DNA from 3 places in the Fodinicurvata sp. EGI_FJ10296 genome. Region 1 is predicted to be linked to each of the others. Evidence: predicted binding sites of a transcription regulator. Region 1 holds the regulator's gene; each other region holds the start of a gene.
What was found. The regulator PhoB, encoded in region 1, activates phosphate uptake and scavenging genes when phosphate is short. The targets are predictions, from matches to a motif close to TNTCATAAAACTGTCA.
Positions count from the first base shown of each region.

Region 2: the regulator PhoB is predicted to act here: its motif matches at 3,220-3,235, upstream of ugpB (sn-glycerol-3-phosphate ABC transporter substrate-binding protein UgpB).
Region 3: the regulator PhoB is predicted to act here: its motif matches at 2,686-2,701, upstream of phnD (phosphate/phosphite/phosphonate ABC transporter substrate-binding protein).

Region 1 is NZ_JBFCVL010000003.1:416,423-421,051, reverse strand. It holds gene ABZ728_RS08120 (cyclic nucleotide-binding domain-containing protein) at 1-716, shown strand, start outside; gene phoB (phosphate regulon transcriptional regulator PhoB) at 757-1,509, opposite strand; gene phoU (phosphate signaling complex protein PhoU) at 1,525-2,244, opposite strand; gene pstB (phosphate ABC transporter ATP-binding protein PstB) at 2,274-3,086, opposite strand; gene pstA (phosphate ABC transporter permease PstA) at 3,097-4,398, opposite strand; gene pstC (phosphate ABC transporter permease subunit PstC) at 4,391-4,629, opposite strand, start outside.
Region 2 is NZ_JBFCVL010000001.1:714,225-718,853, reverse strand. It holds gene ugpE (sn-glycerol-3-phosphate ABC transporter permease UgpE) at 1-801, opposite strand, end outside; gene ugpA (sn-glycerol-3-phosphate ABC transporter permease UgpA) at 801-1,691, opposite strand; gene ugpB (sn-glycerol-3-phosphate ABC transporter substrate-binding protein UgpB) at 1,842-3,155, opposite strand; gene glpK (glycerol kinase GlpK) at 3,423-4,629, opposite strand, start outside.
Region 3 is NZ_JBFCVL010000001.1:306,248-310,876, reverse strand. It holds gene ABZ728_RS01390 (ABC transporter permease) at 1-463, opposite strand, end outside; gene ABZ728_RS01385 (ABC transporter substrate-binding protein) at 544-1,530, opposite strand; gene ABZ728_RS01380 (FCD domain-containing protein) at 1,769-2,470, shown strand; gene phnD (phosphate/phosphite/phosphonate ABC transporter substrate-binding protein) at 2,813-3,799, shown strand; gene phnC (phosphonate ABC transporter ATP-binding protein) at 3,913-4,629, shown strand, end outside.

The DNA.
Region 1 (4,629 bases):
TCTACGAGCAGGGCAGCGAAAGCGATGCCGTCTATCTGATTCAGGAGGGACGGGTGGAATTGCTGCGCAGCAACCAGCAGGACAGTGTGGGGGTCGGCATCCTCGAAAAGGGCGGAATTCTGGGTGAAATGGGCGTGCTGCGTGGCGTCCCCAGATCGACGACCGCACGCGCTCTGACGGAAGTGTCGCTTCACATGGTGACGCGGGAGCGGTTTCTGAAATCGCTGGACAGCGTGTCCAGCCTGACATTGCCGGTTCTGCGCACGCTGACCGAACGACTTCACGAGGCAAACGGCACCCTGGCCCGAATGCAGCCCTTTGGCCGCGGCGTTGCGCTGAAGCATGTGCGCACGATCACCATTCTGCCCGGTTCGTCGCTGACCCAGTGGCGCCTGGGGGTTCATGGCTTCGAGGTCGAGCACCTTCCCTATATCGTCGGCCGTGCTTCCGATGGCCTGCCGGCACGGCTAAGCGAGGGCGGCATGACCATTGAGACCGATGAGACGGATCCCCTTGAGGAAGAGCATTTCGGCTTGTTCGAACTGAACGGCCGACTGGTAATCCATGATCTCGGCAGCGACGGCGGCACGACGGTCAATGGCGAAACGGTGTCGCGAGGCGCCTATGCAGGGACAGCCGGCTTGATCAATGGCGATAACGAAGTTGCCGCCGGGCCGGGGTCCAGTCCCTACCGGTTCATCATCCGGGTAACGTGAAACCGCCGGATCTCCCCGGCGGTTCGGCAGCTCGCGCTGGTCATGAACCCTGCTCGTCGCTGTCATCGATCTGTTTGGGGCGATCCAGGGCATAGCCGGCCGACCGCACCGTGCGAATAATGTCTGGCAGATCGCCGTCATTGATCGCCTTGCGCAATCGGCGGATGTGCACGTCGACGGTCCGGGGCTCGACATAGACGTCGTGGCCCCAGACGACATCCAGCAGTTGTTCGCGCGAGAAGACGCGGCCCGGATACTGCATGAAATGCCGCAGCAGCCTGAACTCGGTCGGACCCAGATGGATGTCCCGTCCGGCACGGGTGACGCGGTGCGCGACGAGATCCATGCGCGTGTCGCCGAATTCAAGCGAATCCTCGTTCGACGACGGCCCGGTGCGGCGCAGGACCGCGCGGATGCGCGCCATCAGTTCAACGATCGAGAACGGCTTGGAGATATAATCGTCCGCCCCGGAATCGAGTCCGCGAATGCGGTCGGCTTCCTCGCCGCGCGCGGTCAGCATGATGACCGGGATGTCGCGCGTTTTCGCGCCCCGCCTGAGTTGGCGGCAGATATCGAGGCCCGATTTGTGCGGCAGCATCCAGTCGAGAATTATGATTGCCGGATTATGCTCGCCCGCGGCGACGACGGCTTCGTCACCGTCTGCCACCGACTGAACGGTATAGCCCTCGCGCTCAAGATTGTAAGTCAGCATGATGACGAGGTCTTCTTCGTCCTCAACGATGAGGACGGTTTGCCGACCGCTTGACCGGCCCGCCTTATCCCCTCCGTCCATGATATTTGTCCGCCTTTATTTGTCTTGCGAGGGATTGACGACTTCGTAGCTGCTGTTGTCGCCCTTTGGCCGGTCGTCGGCCATGGTTCGTCCGGTGATCTGGAAATGAACCGTTTCCGCGATGTTGGTCGCGTGGTCACCGATGCGTTCGATATTCTTGGCGATGAAGAGAAGATGGGTGCAGGGCGTGATCATGCGCGTGTCTTCCATCATATAGGTCAATGTCTGGCGGAAGAGCGCGGTATAGAGGTCGTCGAGTTCTTCGTCCCGCCGCCAAGCGTCGATTGCCCGGTCCACGTCGAGATCGATATAGGCATCGAGGACGTCCTTGATGATCCCTTGCGCCAGGCGGCCCATGCGCGGCACCGCACGCACCGGCTCGACTGCCGGCACCTGGGCCAGGGCGATCGAGCGTTTGGCGATATTGGCGGCGTAGTCGCCGATCCGCTCCAGATCGCTGGCGATTTTCAGGGCCGAAAGGACCTCGCGCAGATCGTTGGCCATGGGCTGACGCAGAGCGAGCACCCGCACGGCTTCGGCATTGATCGTCGCTTCGAATTCGTCGATCTGCTTGTCGCCGGCGATGACGTCCGGCGCGCTGTCGCCGTCGCGTTTGCCAATGCAGTGAATGGCCGCCTCGAACTGCGCTTCCGCGGCGCCGCCCATGCGATAGATGTGCTGCTTGAGCTTTTCCAGCTCCTTGTCGAAGGATTTCGACGTGTGGTCTGTCGCCATGGATCTCTCGTCCCCTGGAATCTGTTCGCTCAGCCGAACCGCCCTGTGATGTATTGCTCGGTCATCTTTTCGCGCGGATTGGTGAATATCTGGCTCGTCTCGCCCACCTCGATCACCTTGCCCATATGGAAAAATACCGTTCGTTGCGAGACCCGGGCCGCCTGCTGCATGGCGTGGGTGACCATCACGATCGTGAAGTTTTCCCGAAGCTCGTCGATCAGTTCCTCGATCCGGGCCGTTGCAATCGGGTCGAGCGCCGAACAGGGTTCGTCCATCAGGATCACCTGCGGCTCGACGGCGATTGCCCGCGCGATGCACAGGCGTTGCTGCTGGCCGCCGGAAAGGCTGGTGCCCGGCGCATCAAGGCGGTCCTTGACCTCGTCCCAGAGACCGGCACGGCGCAGGCTGCGTTCGGCGATCGCCTCGAATTCGGCCTTGGTATTCGCAAGGCCGTGGATGCGCGGGCCGTAAACGACGTTCTCCAGGATCGATTTGGGGAACGGGTTCGGTTTCTGGAAAACCATCCCGACCCTGGCGCGCAAAAGCACCGGATCGACGCTGCGGTCGTAGATGTCCTGACCGTCAATGGTGATCAGGCCTTCGACCCGGGCGGTAGCGATGATGTCGTTCATCCGGTTGAGGCAGCGCAGGAACGTTGACTTGCCGCAGCCGGAAGGGCCGATGAACGCGGTCACTTCGTGCTGGTTGATCGACAGCGAGACGTCGTGCAGCGCCTGGGTCTCGCCATAGAAGACGTTGACGCCGTTGGCGGCGATCTTGACCGGGTTGTCGGTCGCGGCGGCTGGTTCGGATACATGCGTTTGCGGGAGGGCGGATTGCATCGTCATTGGCCTACCATCTGTTCTCGAATTTGCGGCGCATGAATATCGCAATGGCGTTCATGCAGATCATGAAGCACAGAACGACGAGGATCGCGGCCGACGTGCGCGACGTGAAGCCTCGTTCCGGACTGTCGGCCCAGATGTAGATCTGGGTCGGCAGAGCCGTCGACGGACTGAACATGCTGTCCGGCGCCGACGTGATGAAGGCGTTCATTCCGATCAACAGCAACGGCGCCGTCTCGCCCAGCGCCTGCGCCAGCCCGATGATCGTGCCGGTCAGGATGCCGGGCATGGCGAGTGGCAGCACATGATGCAGCACTGTCTGCAACCGCGATGCGCCAACCGCCAGTGCGGCCTCGCGGATCGATGGCGGCACGGCCTTCAACGCGTTGCGCGTGGCGATGATGATGGTCGGCAACGTCATCAGTGACAGCACCATGCCGCCGACCAGCGGGGCGGAGCGCGGCAGCCCGAAGAAATTCAGGAACACGGCCAGACCGAGCAGGCCGAACACGATCGACGGCACGGCAGCGAGGTTATTGATGTTGACCTCGATCAGGTCCGTCCATCGGTTCTTCGGTGCGAACTCTTCCAGATAGATCGCCGCCGAAACTCCCACCGGAAAACTGATCAGAAAGCAGACGAGCAGGGCGTAGAACGAGCCGATCAACGCCCCTTTGAGGCCGGCGAGTTCCGGATGCCGGCTATCGGCGCTGGTCAGGAGCGCCCAGTTCAGGGGCCGCGAGATTGCGCCGTCGTCGGCCAACTGGTCGAACCAGACAATCTGCTGGTCGGTTACGCGGCGCCTGTCCTCCGGCGTGTCTCTCTGAACGAGGCCCTTGGCAAGCTGGTCGAAAGGATCGGAAACGGGGACCATTATGGCGATGGTGCTGCCGATCAGTGATGGATCGCCAACGATGCGGTCGCGCAGCGCCAGGGGGGCGCCGGCCGACAGCATATCGGTCAACGCGCGTTCGTCCTCGGCCGCCACTGTCGGAAACTGTTCCAGCAGTGCGGTGCGCGCCATCTGGCGATAATCGCCGTCGCCGGGAGAGGCCGGGTCCACGGCATCGGCCGGTATCTCGACCGTCAGGTCGAGATGCGTCTGGGTCAGCGCATGATAGCCGGTGGCGATCATGGAGCCGATCAGCGTGCCCAGGATAAGCAACGCGATCGCGATCGCGGAAATGCCATAGGCCTGGAAGCGCCAGTTCTTCGCATAGCGCCGTTTCAGGCGTCGTTCGGCGGCCGACGGCCCGCTTTGCGGCGAGGCTGCCACCGTCGTGCCGGTCCGGTGTGTGATATCAGTCATATTGTTCCCGATACTTTTTCACCGTTCGCAAGGCGACGATGTTCAGTGACAGGGTCGACAGGAATAGAACCAGCCCCAGCCCGAAGGCCGACAGTGTCTTTGGATTGTCGAATGCCGTATCGCCGATCAGAAGGGTGACGATCTGCACCGTTACCGTCGTTACGCCCTCAAGCGGGTTGAGCGTGAAGCGTGCGGTCAGACCAGCGGCCATGACGACGATCATGGTTTCGC
Region 2 (4,629 bases), on a different contig from region 1:
CATGAGAATCACCACCAGTACCGGCGGGATCATGGCGAGCATGGTCGTGGCCATTACGATGTTCCATTGTATCCGATCGTCGCCGACATTGATCATCTGATAAATACCGATCACGATCGTCTCCAGGTTATTTGTTATCAGTAGCGGCCAGAGATACTGGTTCCAGCCATAGATAAACAGGATGACGAACAGAGCGGCGATATTCGTTTTCGACAGCGGAATCAGAATATCCCAGAAAAACCGCATCGGACCGGCGCCATCCATGCGCGCGGCTTCCGTCAGTTCGTCGGGTACCGTCAGGAAGAATTGCCGGAACAGGAATGTTGCCGTTGCCGATGCGATCAGCGGTATCGTCAGCCCGGCATAGGTATCGATCATACCCAGTCGCGCAACGACCTCGTAAGTCGGCAGGATGCGCACTTCCACCGGCAGCATCAGCGTGACGAAAATCATCCAGAAGAAGAACATCCGGAACGGGAACCGGAAATAGACGACCGCGAAGGCCGAAGTCAGGGATATGACGATCTTTCCGACCGTGATGACGATCGCCATGATGAAGCTGTTCATCATCATGTACCAGGCCGGCGTCGCACCGGAGAAGGCACCGCCCGCCTGAATGGCCCGCATATAATTCTCGACGAACTGGGTACCGGGCACCAGGGGCATCGGTGCCCTCGACACGTCCTGCAAGGTGTGCGTCGAGGCGACGAAGCCGATGTATAAAGGGAAAATGATGATGCCGATGCCCAGCACGATCAGGGCATGGCTCATGAAGGTCATGAAAGGGCGGCGTTCGACCATCAGTAATGCACCCTCCGTTCGATGAACTTGAACTGCACCACCGTCAGGACGATGACGATCGACATCAGTATGACGGACTGAGCCGCACTGCTGCCGAGGTTCAGGCCGATGAATCCGTCGTTATACACCTTATAGACCAGGATGTTCGTCGCCCCTGGCGAGCCCGGACCGCCGTTGGTGACGGCATGGATGATCCCGAAGGTTTCGAAGAACGCGAAAACCACATTGATGACGAGAAGGAAGAACGTCGTCGGGGATAGAAGCGGGAAGATGATCGTCCAGAAGCGCCGCGAAGGCCCGGCACCGTCGATGGCCGCCGCTTCGATCAGGCTCTTGGGGATGGACTGAAGTCCGGCCAGAAAGAACAGGAAATTATAGCTAACCTGCTTCCAGGCGGCGGCGAATATCACCAGCCCCATTGCCTGTGTTCCATCCACCCGGTGATTGAACCGCACGCCGAATTCATGGAGCAGGAAATACGATATGATGCCAACCGACGGCGTGAACATGAACAGCCACAGGACGCCGGCCACGGCCGGCGCAACGGCGTAGGGCCAGATGATCAATGTGCGATAGGCACCTGCGCCCTTGATGACGCGATCGGCCATGACGGCCAGCAACAGTGCCGCCCCCATCGACAGCGCCGCCACGCTGATACTGAATACCACCGTTACCTGCAGGCTGCTCAGATAGGACGGGTCCGCGAACAGGCGCTGGAAATTCTGCAACCCGACAAAGGTCGTTCGCAGGCCGAATGGATCCTGTCTGAGGACGGATTGATAGAGCGCCTGGCTTGCCGGCCAGATGAAGAAGACCAGTGTGATGATGATCTGTGGCGCTACCAGGAGATACGGTAGGAGCCCGTGCCTGAAAGTCACGCGCTTGTGCATAGGCGACCCGCCTAAAAAAGTGATGATACCGCCGCTCGGCCTTCAAACTGCCGATATCCGGCACGGGCAGCCCCGCTGACTGAAATGCAACCGGGCGAGAGGTGGCGAACTGCCACCCCTGCGCCCGGTCCGGCTCATTGAGCAGTTCGACTAGTTGAGGTCTTCCTCGAACTGGCGCAGCAGCTCGTTGCCGCGCGAGACGATCGCGTCGAGCGCTTCTTCGGCCGACTTGTCGTCGCCCCAGACGGCCTCGAGTTCCTCGTTGATGATCGTACGGATCTGAACATAGTTGCCGAACCGCAGACCACGGGAATTATCGGTCGGCGGGTTCAGATTCATCTGACGGATCGACGTGTCGAAGCCGGGATTTTCTTCATAGTAACCCTGCTCCTCGGTCAGCTCGAACGCCTGATTGGTGATCGGCAGGTAGCCGGTCCGCTGGTGCGACGATGCCTGTACTTCCGGAGACGAGAGATAGTTGAAGAAGTCGGCCACGCCGGCATAATCTTCCTGATCGTGCCCCTGGAGGACCCAGAGCGTCGCGCCGCCGATGATCGAGTTCTGCGGTGCGCCCTCGACGTCCGGCCAGTACGGCAGCATGCCGATGCCGAAATCGAAGTCAGCGCCGGCGCTGATGTTGGCGTAACCGGCGGAGGATTCGAAGAACATGCCGCATTCGCCGCTGACAAAAAGCTGAGTCGCGTCGCTCTGCCGTCCACCGTAGGTGAACAGTCCGTCATCCATCCAGCCCTTCAGCGCTTCGATATGGGCGATATGGGTGTCTGAATTGACCTGAAGTTCGGTATCGAAGCCGGCAAAGCCGTTCTGCCGGGTGCCGATCGGCAGGTTGTGCCACGCCGAGAAGTTCTCGATGTGGATCCAGTCCTGCCAGTTGGTCGAGAAGCCGCAGTCGACCGCGCCGCTGTCGACGAGCTGCTGAGCGGCTTCGCCGAACTCCGGCCAGGTTTCCGGCGGGCTGTCGGGATCGAGACCAGCGTCTGCAAAGGCATCCCGGTTATAGTACATGACCGGCGTGGAACTGTTGAACGGCAACGACAGCATGTTGCCTTCCGGTGTCGTGTAGTATCCGACGACGGCCGGCAGATAGGCGTCCGGGTCGAACGCCGTGTCCGTGTCCGCCATCAACTCATGGATCGGATAGATCGCGCCTTCGGCGGCCATCATGGTGGCGGTGCCGACCTCGAAGACCTGCAGAATGTGCGGCTGCTCGCCGGAACGGAAGGCAGCAATGCCGCCCGTCATCGTTTCGGGATAGGTGCCGCGATAGGATGGGACGACGACGTAATCATCCTGGCTTTCGTTGAAGCCCTCGGCCAGGTCATCGACCCATTCGCCGAGCGCGCCGGACATTGCGTGCCACCACTGAATTTCAACCTGAGCCTGAGCCGGCGCGGCGACCAACATTGCAGTGGCGGACGCTGCCAGCAGATGACGAAGCTTCATTTCTAATAGCCCTCCCAAATTGTCATGCGACTTTGCTTATGCACCGTATGCAATGACGGCCGCGTGACCGATTTATGAACCTTTTGTTACACACTCCCTGTCTAGCTGACTCGTTGCGCAAATCCAAGCGCAGAAATACGCCCCGAAGCGTCGAACTGCGAACATTCGCGAGACCGAACCGCGCGTGAATGACGCATTCAGCCCAACCAAGGCCCAAAGGTGGCCCCAGGGCGGACCCTGGGGTGCCCCCCCCGGGTGGAGGTGGTGTCAATCGGACGCGATGCCCCGGGCGTGGCGAACGGCTTTGTGCCATCCGGCCAGAAGCCGTTCGCGCCTGCCGGCCTCCATCGATGGCTCGAACCGCCGCTCTGATGCCCATTGCGCCGACAGCGATTCCAGCCCGCCATACACGCCCTCCGCGAGCCCTGCGAGATAGGCCGAGCCAAGGGCTGTCGTTTCCGTCACGACTGGACGCTCGACAGGAAGATCGAGAATATCGGCCAGGAACTGGCAGACCCAGTCATTCACCACCATGCCCCCGTCGACTCGCAGCGCCGGCGGCATGGCCGCGCCATCGGCGCGCATCGCCGTGATCAGGTCGGCGGTCTGAAAGCCGACGCTTTCCAGTGCGGCGCGAACGATATGGGCCGGTCCGGCATCGAATGTCAGGCCGCTGATGGTGCCGCGGGCATCGGGATCCCAGTGGGGTGCGCCCAGTCCCGAAAACGCCGGCACGAAATAGACGCCGTGATTGTCCGGCACCGTCACCGCCAGCGATGCCGTACGCGCGGCGGAATCGATGATCCCCAGGCCGTCGCGCAACCACTTCACCGTGGCGCCGGCGACGAAAATCGACCCTTCCAGGGCATAGGTTGTCTTTCCATCCAGCCGATAGGCCACTGTCGTCAGCATCTTGTGCCGGGAAACGACGGCCGTCTCGCCCGTGTTGATCAACGCAAAGCACCCGGTGCCATAGGTGGATTTGGTCATGCCGACATCGAAGCAGGCCTGCCCGAACGTGGCCGCCTGCTGGTCGCCGGCCATGCCGCTGACGGGAATGGCGTTCCCCAGCAGTGCCTCGGACGCCAGCCCGAATCGTCCTGAATTGTCGCAGACCTCCGGCATCATGGCGCGCGGTACGCCGAACAGATCGAGCAGCTCGTCGTCCCATTGCTGTGTATGAATGTTGAACAGCATCGTGCGCGAGGCGTTCGTGGCGTCAGTCTTGTGGACGGCGCCATCGGTCAGCTTATAGAGCAGCCAGCTGTCGATGGTGCCGAAACACAGCCGCCCCTGCTCTGCCCGGCTGCGCGCGCCATCCACGTTGTCCAGGATCCATTTGATCTTCGATCCCGAAAAATAGGCATCGATGACGAGGCCGGTCCGCTCGGCAATCATCGGTCCGTGTCCGCTGTCGACGAGCGACCGGCAATAGTCGCTGGTCCGCCGATCAAGCCAGACGATCGCCCGGTGG
Region 3 (4,629 bases), on a different contig from region 1:
CCGGCAGCGCCAGCATCACGACGGCCAGCACCTTCGCCGTCAGGCCGATGCCATAGACGAAGGTGACCAGTGGTATCAGGGCCGCCATCGGGGCGGCCTGCATCACGATGAAGACCGGCAGCGAGAACCACTCCACATCCTCGCGCAGGCCCATGGCGACACCGGCGGTGATGCCGACGCCCAGCGAAAAGACCAGCCCGATGGCCAGCGGCTCCATGGTGCGGAGATAGGCCCAGCCCATGGTGCCGTCGGCAACCATGGACAGGAAGGCGACCAGGGTGTCGGAAAAGGGCGGGAAGGCGAAATTGAAGTCCAGCCGTCCGGCCAGTTCCCACGCGCCGAACACCATGGCCAGCGAGACGAGCCGCCAGAACAGCGACTGACCGGCTATTCGATGGCCCAGTGACGGCTTTCGGACGCCGCCGCCGCCGAGATTGGCGACTGTTCCATGTGCAGACGTCATGCACGTGGCTCCTTTCGAGAGTGCAAGCGGCGGCGCGCGGCCCGAGTTGCCACGGGGCGCGCCGCCGACGGGTCGCCGGATCAGTCCTGTGCGGCACGCGCGGCTTCCAGCGCCTCGAAATGCCAGTAGTCTTCGATGTTCAGTTCTTCGGGGCTATCCACCTGACCGGCAGCGGCCAGGAATTCGAGGTCGTCGCCGGCGTCCTCCGGCTGTCCGCCATCCAGCGGGAACACGCCGTTCTCGACCGCTTCCTCGTAAAAGGCCACGACCTCGTCGTCCATTTCGGCAGGCAGATCCGGCAGAAGGTCGTATTCCTCGCGCAGGTCACCGACGATCTGCGGGTCGTCGGCGATGTCGTTCCAGGTGCCGAGCAGTTCTTCCACCAGCACCTGAACGTCATCGGCCTGCTCTTCCAGGAAGGTGATATTGGCGTAAAGCGCCTCGTCGGTCGCGTTCACGCCCTCGACCGGCAGCCGTTGAAACCGGCCCTCGCCTTCCTCTTCCAGCAGCCGCCACGAGGCCGGGTCGACGATGGTCGCGTTGATCGTGCCCTGGAGGAGCGCACCGGCGCGGACTTCGGCGCCGGGCACGTAGCTGATATTGGAGAACTCGATATCGTGGATCGACTCCATCAGCCGCATCAGGGCTTCGGTCCCGGAGCCGCGCGAATGAACGGCCACTTCCTCGCCGTCGAGATCTTCCCAGCCGCTGTAAACCTCGCCATTGACCACGGGGAAGAACAGAAGCGTGCTCATGCGATAGAACATGCGCAGCGGCGCGCCGGAATTCTGGATGAAGGCATAGGGCGCGCCGACGCCGATATCGGCCTGACCGGAAACGACGGCCTGGGTCGCGACATCCTCGGAATTGAAGAACGTCAGTTCGACCGGGACGCCGCGTTCTTTCGTTCGCTCGATCGCGATCAGCAGATTGAGGCTCTCGATGCTCGCGATGTCGCCGAACGCGATCTGGATCGGATCGTCGTCGGCGACTGCCGCCCCTGAAAGACTGGCGAGCGCAAAGGCGCCGGCGACGGTGGTCGCCAAGGTGTTGCGGGAAAATTTCATTGTCGTTCCTCCCATTCTGCCGGCTTTTTCCGGTTATTGCCGGCTGTTGCGGCCAAGCCTTCATTGTTCGCGGGGCTGGACCAATTCCTTATTGGTTAAACATAAATCCCCAATTGGTCAGGCGTCAACCCATTCAATCGGGCGGTTGCCGCCATTGAAAAATGCGAACCAATTCGGTATTGGTCAGAATGCGAATGATGCAGCGTCGCCATTGGCCGGCGGAAAGGAAGACGGGGTGATGGATAAATCCGAAAAGGCCCTGGGGAGCCGGGACGCGGCTCTGGTGCAGCTTCGCGCGTGGCTGACCAGCAGGGATTTTCCGCCCAATACACGGCTTCCGGCCGAGCGCGAACTGTCGGACCTGCTGGGCGTCTCGCGTGGTGATCTTCGCAAGGCGCTGGCGGTTCTGGAATCGGAGGGACAGCTCTGGCGCCATGTCGGCAAGGGCACGTTCACCGGCGCACGGCCCATCGACGACATCATGAGCCTGTCGGAGATCGAACGCGAAACCAATCCCGCCGAGGTCATGCGAACGCGGCTGCTCATCGAACCGATGATCGCGCGTGAAGCGGCGTTCAACGCGACATCGGCGGATGTCGAGGCGCTGCGCCGGTGCATCGATCTGACCCACAAGGCTTCGACCTGGCGCCAATACGAGACGGCCGACAACGAGCTTCACCGGCGGATCGCCGAGGCCGCCGACAACCGTCTGCTGCTGGCGCTTTTCGACGCGCTCAATTCCGTGCGCAGGGCAGTCGTATGGGGGCGGCTTCGATCCAACGTTTCGCAGCCGCCGGCGGACCATCATTCCTTCGCCGAGCATGACCGCATCGTTCGGGCGATCGAGGAACGGGATCTCGACGGCGCCGGCCAGGCGATGCAGGCCCATCTGCGGTCGGTGGAACAGAAACTGGTCGAACCGCGGATCGTCGCCGCCTAGCGCATCTGCGCCTCCGGCGATGGGGCAAGGGGGCGATGGGACAAGGGGGGCCGCAAACAATTGCCCCTCACTGGACGCGATGCGGCACGAAGCGACGCTTCGCTGATCCGGCAACTGTGTTTCTCGACACGCCATCCGTCTCCTATTCCATTCCCCGGAGGAGCGAAGGGACGATCAGGAGCTCGATAGTGGTCGCCCGGCCTTCGGCGTCAGCCCGCAATAAAACATTCACCCTGCCGTAATACGGCTGTCACTGCCCATCGGTATCAACGGTCCAATCGCGGCGTCGCATGCTCTTGCGTTCCGCCGTTGCCTTGCTTCCTTCAGACAGGAGACAGACCGTTGGACACCATTAGCCGCACGACCCTTCTCGGGGCCTCCGCCCTTGCCCTGCTGGCCGTCATCGGCATCAGCGCCCCGAACGCCGCCCACGCCCAGGACGACTGCGCCCGCGGCGATCTCGACGACCGCTTCTGCGACACCGACGGCGATCTGCTGGCCGACGCCCCGACTGACGAAGCCGATTTCGTCGATCCCTCGACCCTTATCTTCACCTACACGCCGGTGGAAGATCCGGCCCTGTACCGCGAAGTCTGGGACGAATTCACCGCCCATCTGGCCGAGGTCACCGGCCGCGACGTCACCTATTTCACCGTCAATTCCTATGCCGCCATGGTCGAGGCGATGCGCGCCGGCCGTTTGCATATCGGCGGCTTTTCCACCGGTTCCGTGCCGCTGGGCGTGAACTGCGCCGGTTTCCATCCGCGCTATACCATGGGCACCGACGGTGTGATCAGCGGCTATGAGATGGAAATCATCACCTATCCCGGCAGCGGCATCGAAGAGGTCGACGACCTGATCGGCCAGACCCTGGCCTTTACCAATCCGGCGTCGAATTCCGGCTATCGGGCGCCGTCGGCGCTGTTGTCCGCCGAGTTCGGCATCAACGTCGAGGAAGATCTGGAGACCACGTTCTCCGGTGCGCACGACCAGTCGATCCTGGGCGTCGCCAATCAGGACTACCCCGCCGCCGCCGTCGCCAATTCGGTCATGGGCCGGATGCTGGATCGCGATGTCGTGAGCGAAGATCAGATCGTCACGATCTATCAGTCGGAAACCTTCCCGACGACGTCCTATGGCTATGTCAACGATCTCCATCCCGACCTGAAGGCCGACATCGACGAGGCGTTCCAGACTTTCCCGTGGGAAGGCGCGCTGGCCGAGGAATTCTCCGATTCCGACGGCTTCGTCGAAATCAGCTACGAGGACGACTGGCGGATCATCCGCACCATCGCCAACGAAATCGGCGAAGTGTTCGAGTGCAGCTAACCGTCACGCCCGCCCATTAACGTTCGCGTTCTCCGGCTCGCCCAAGGGGTGGGCCGGAGACGCCCGTTTTTGCGTGCACTCATCTTTCATCCCTCGTTGAAGACAGGCCGCCCATGCTGACCATCGACAGCCTGACCATGCGCTATCCCACCGGCGATCTGGCGCTGAAATCCATCGACCTGACCATCGAGAAGGGGCAGGTGGTCGCCCTGATCGGGCCGTCCGGCGCGGGCAAGAGCACGCTGATCCGCTGCGTCAACCGGCTGGTCGAGCCGACCGAGGGCCGGGTCTCGCTGTCGGGCCGCGATATCACCGCGCTGGGAACCGGCGATCTGCGCCGCGTCCGCCGCCGCATGGGCATGATCTTTCAGGAATATGCCCTGGTCGAACGGCTGTCGGTCATGGAGAACGTGCTGTCGGGGCGGCTTGGCTATGTCGGCTTCTGGCGCAGTTTCCTCAGGCGGTTTCCCGACAGCGACATCGACGAGGCATTCCGACTGCTGGAACGCGTCGGCCTGGATCACATGGTCGACAAGCGCGCCGACGCCCTGTCCGGCGGCCAGCGCCAGCGGGTCGGCATCGCCCGCGCCCTGATCCAGGATCCCGAAATTCTGCTGGTCGACGAGCCGACCGCCAGCCTCGACCCCAAGACATCGCGCCAGATCATGCGCCTGATTCTGGAACTGTGCCGCGAGCGTGGATTGGCGACGATCATCAACATCCACGACGTCCTGCTGGCGAAGATGTTCGTGGAACGCATCGTCGGCCTGCGCGCCGGCGAGATCGTCTATGACGGCCCGCCCTCGGGCCTGACGGACGCCACGCTGACC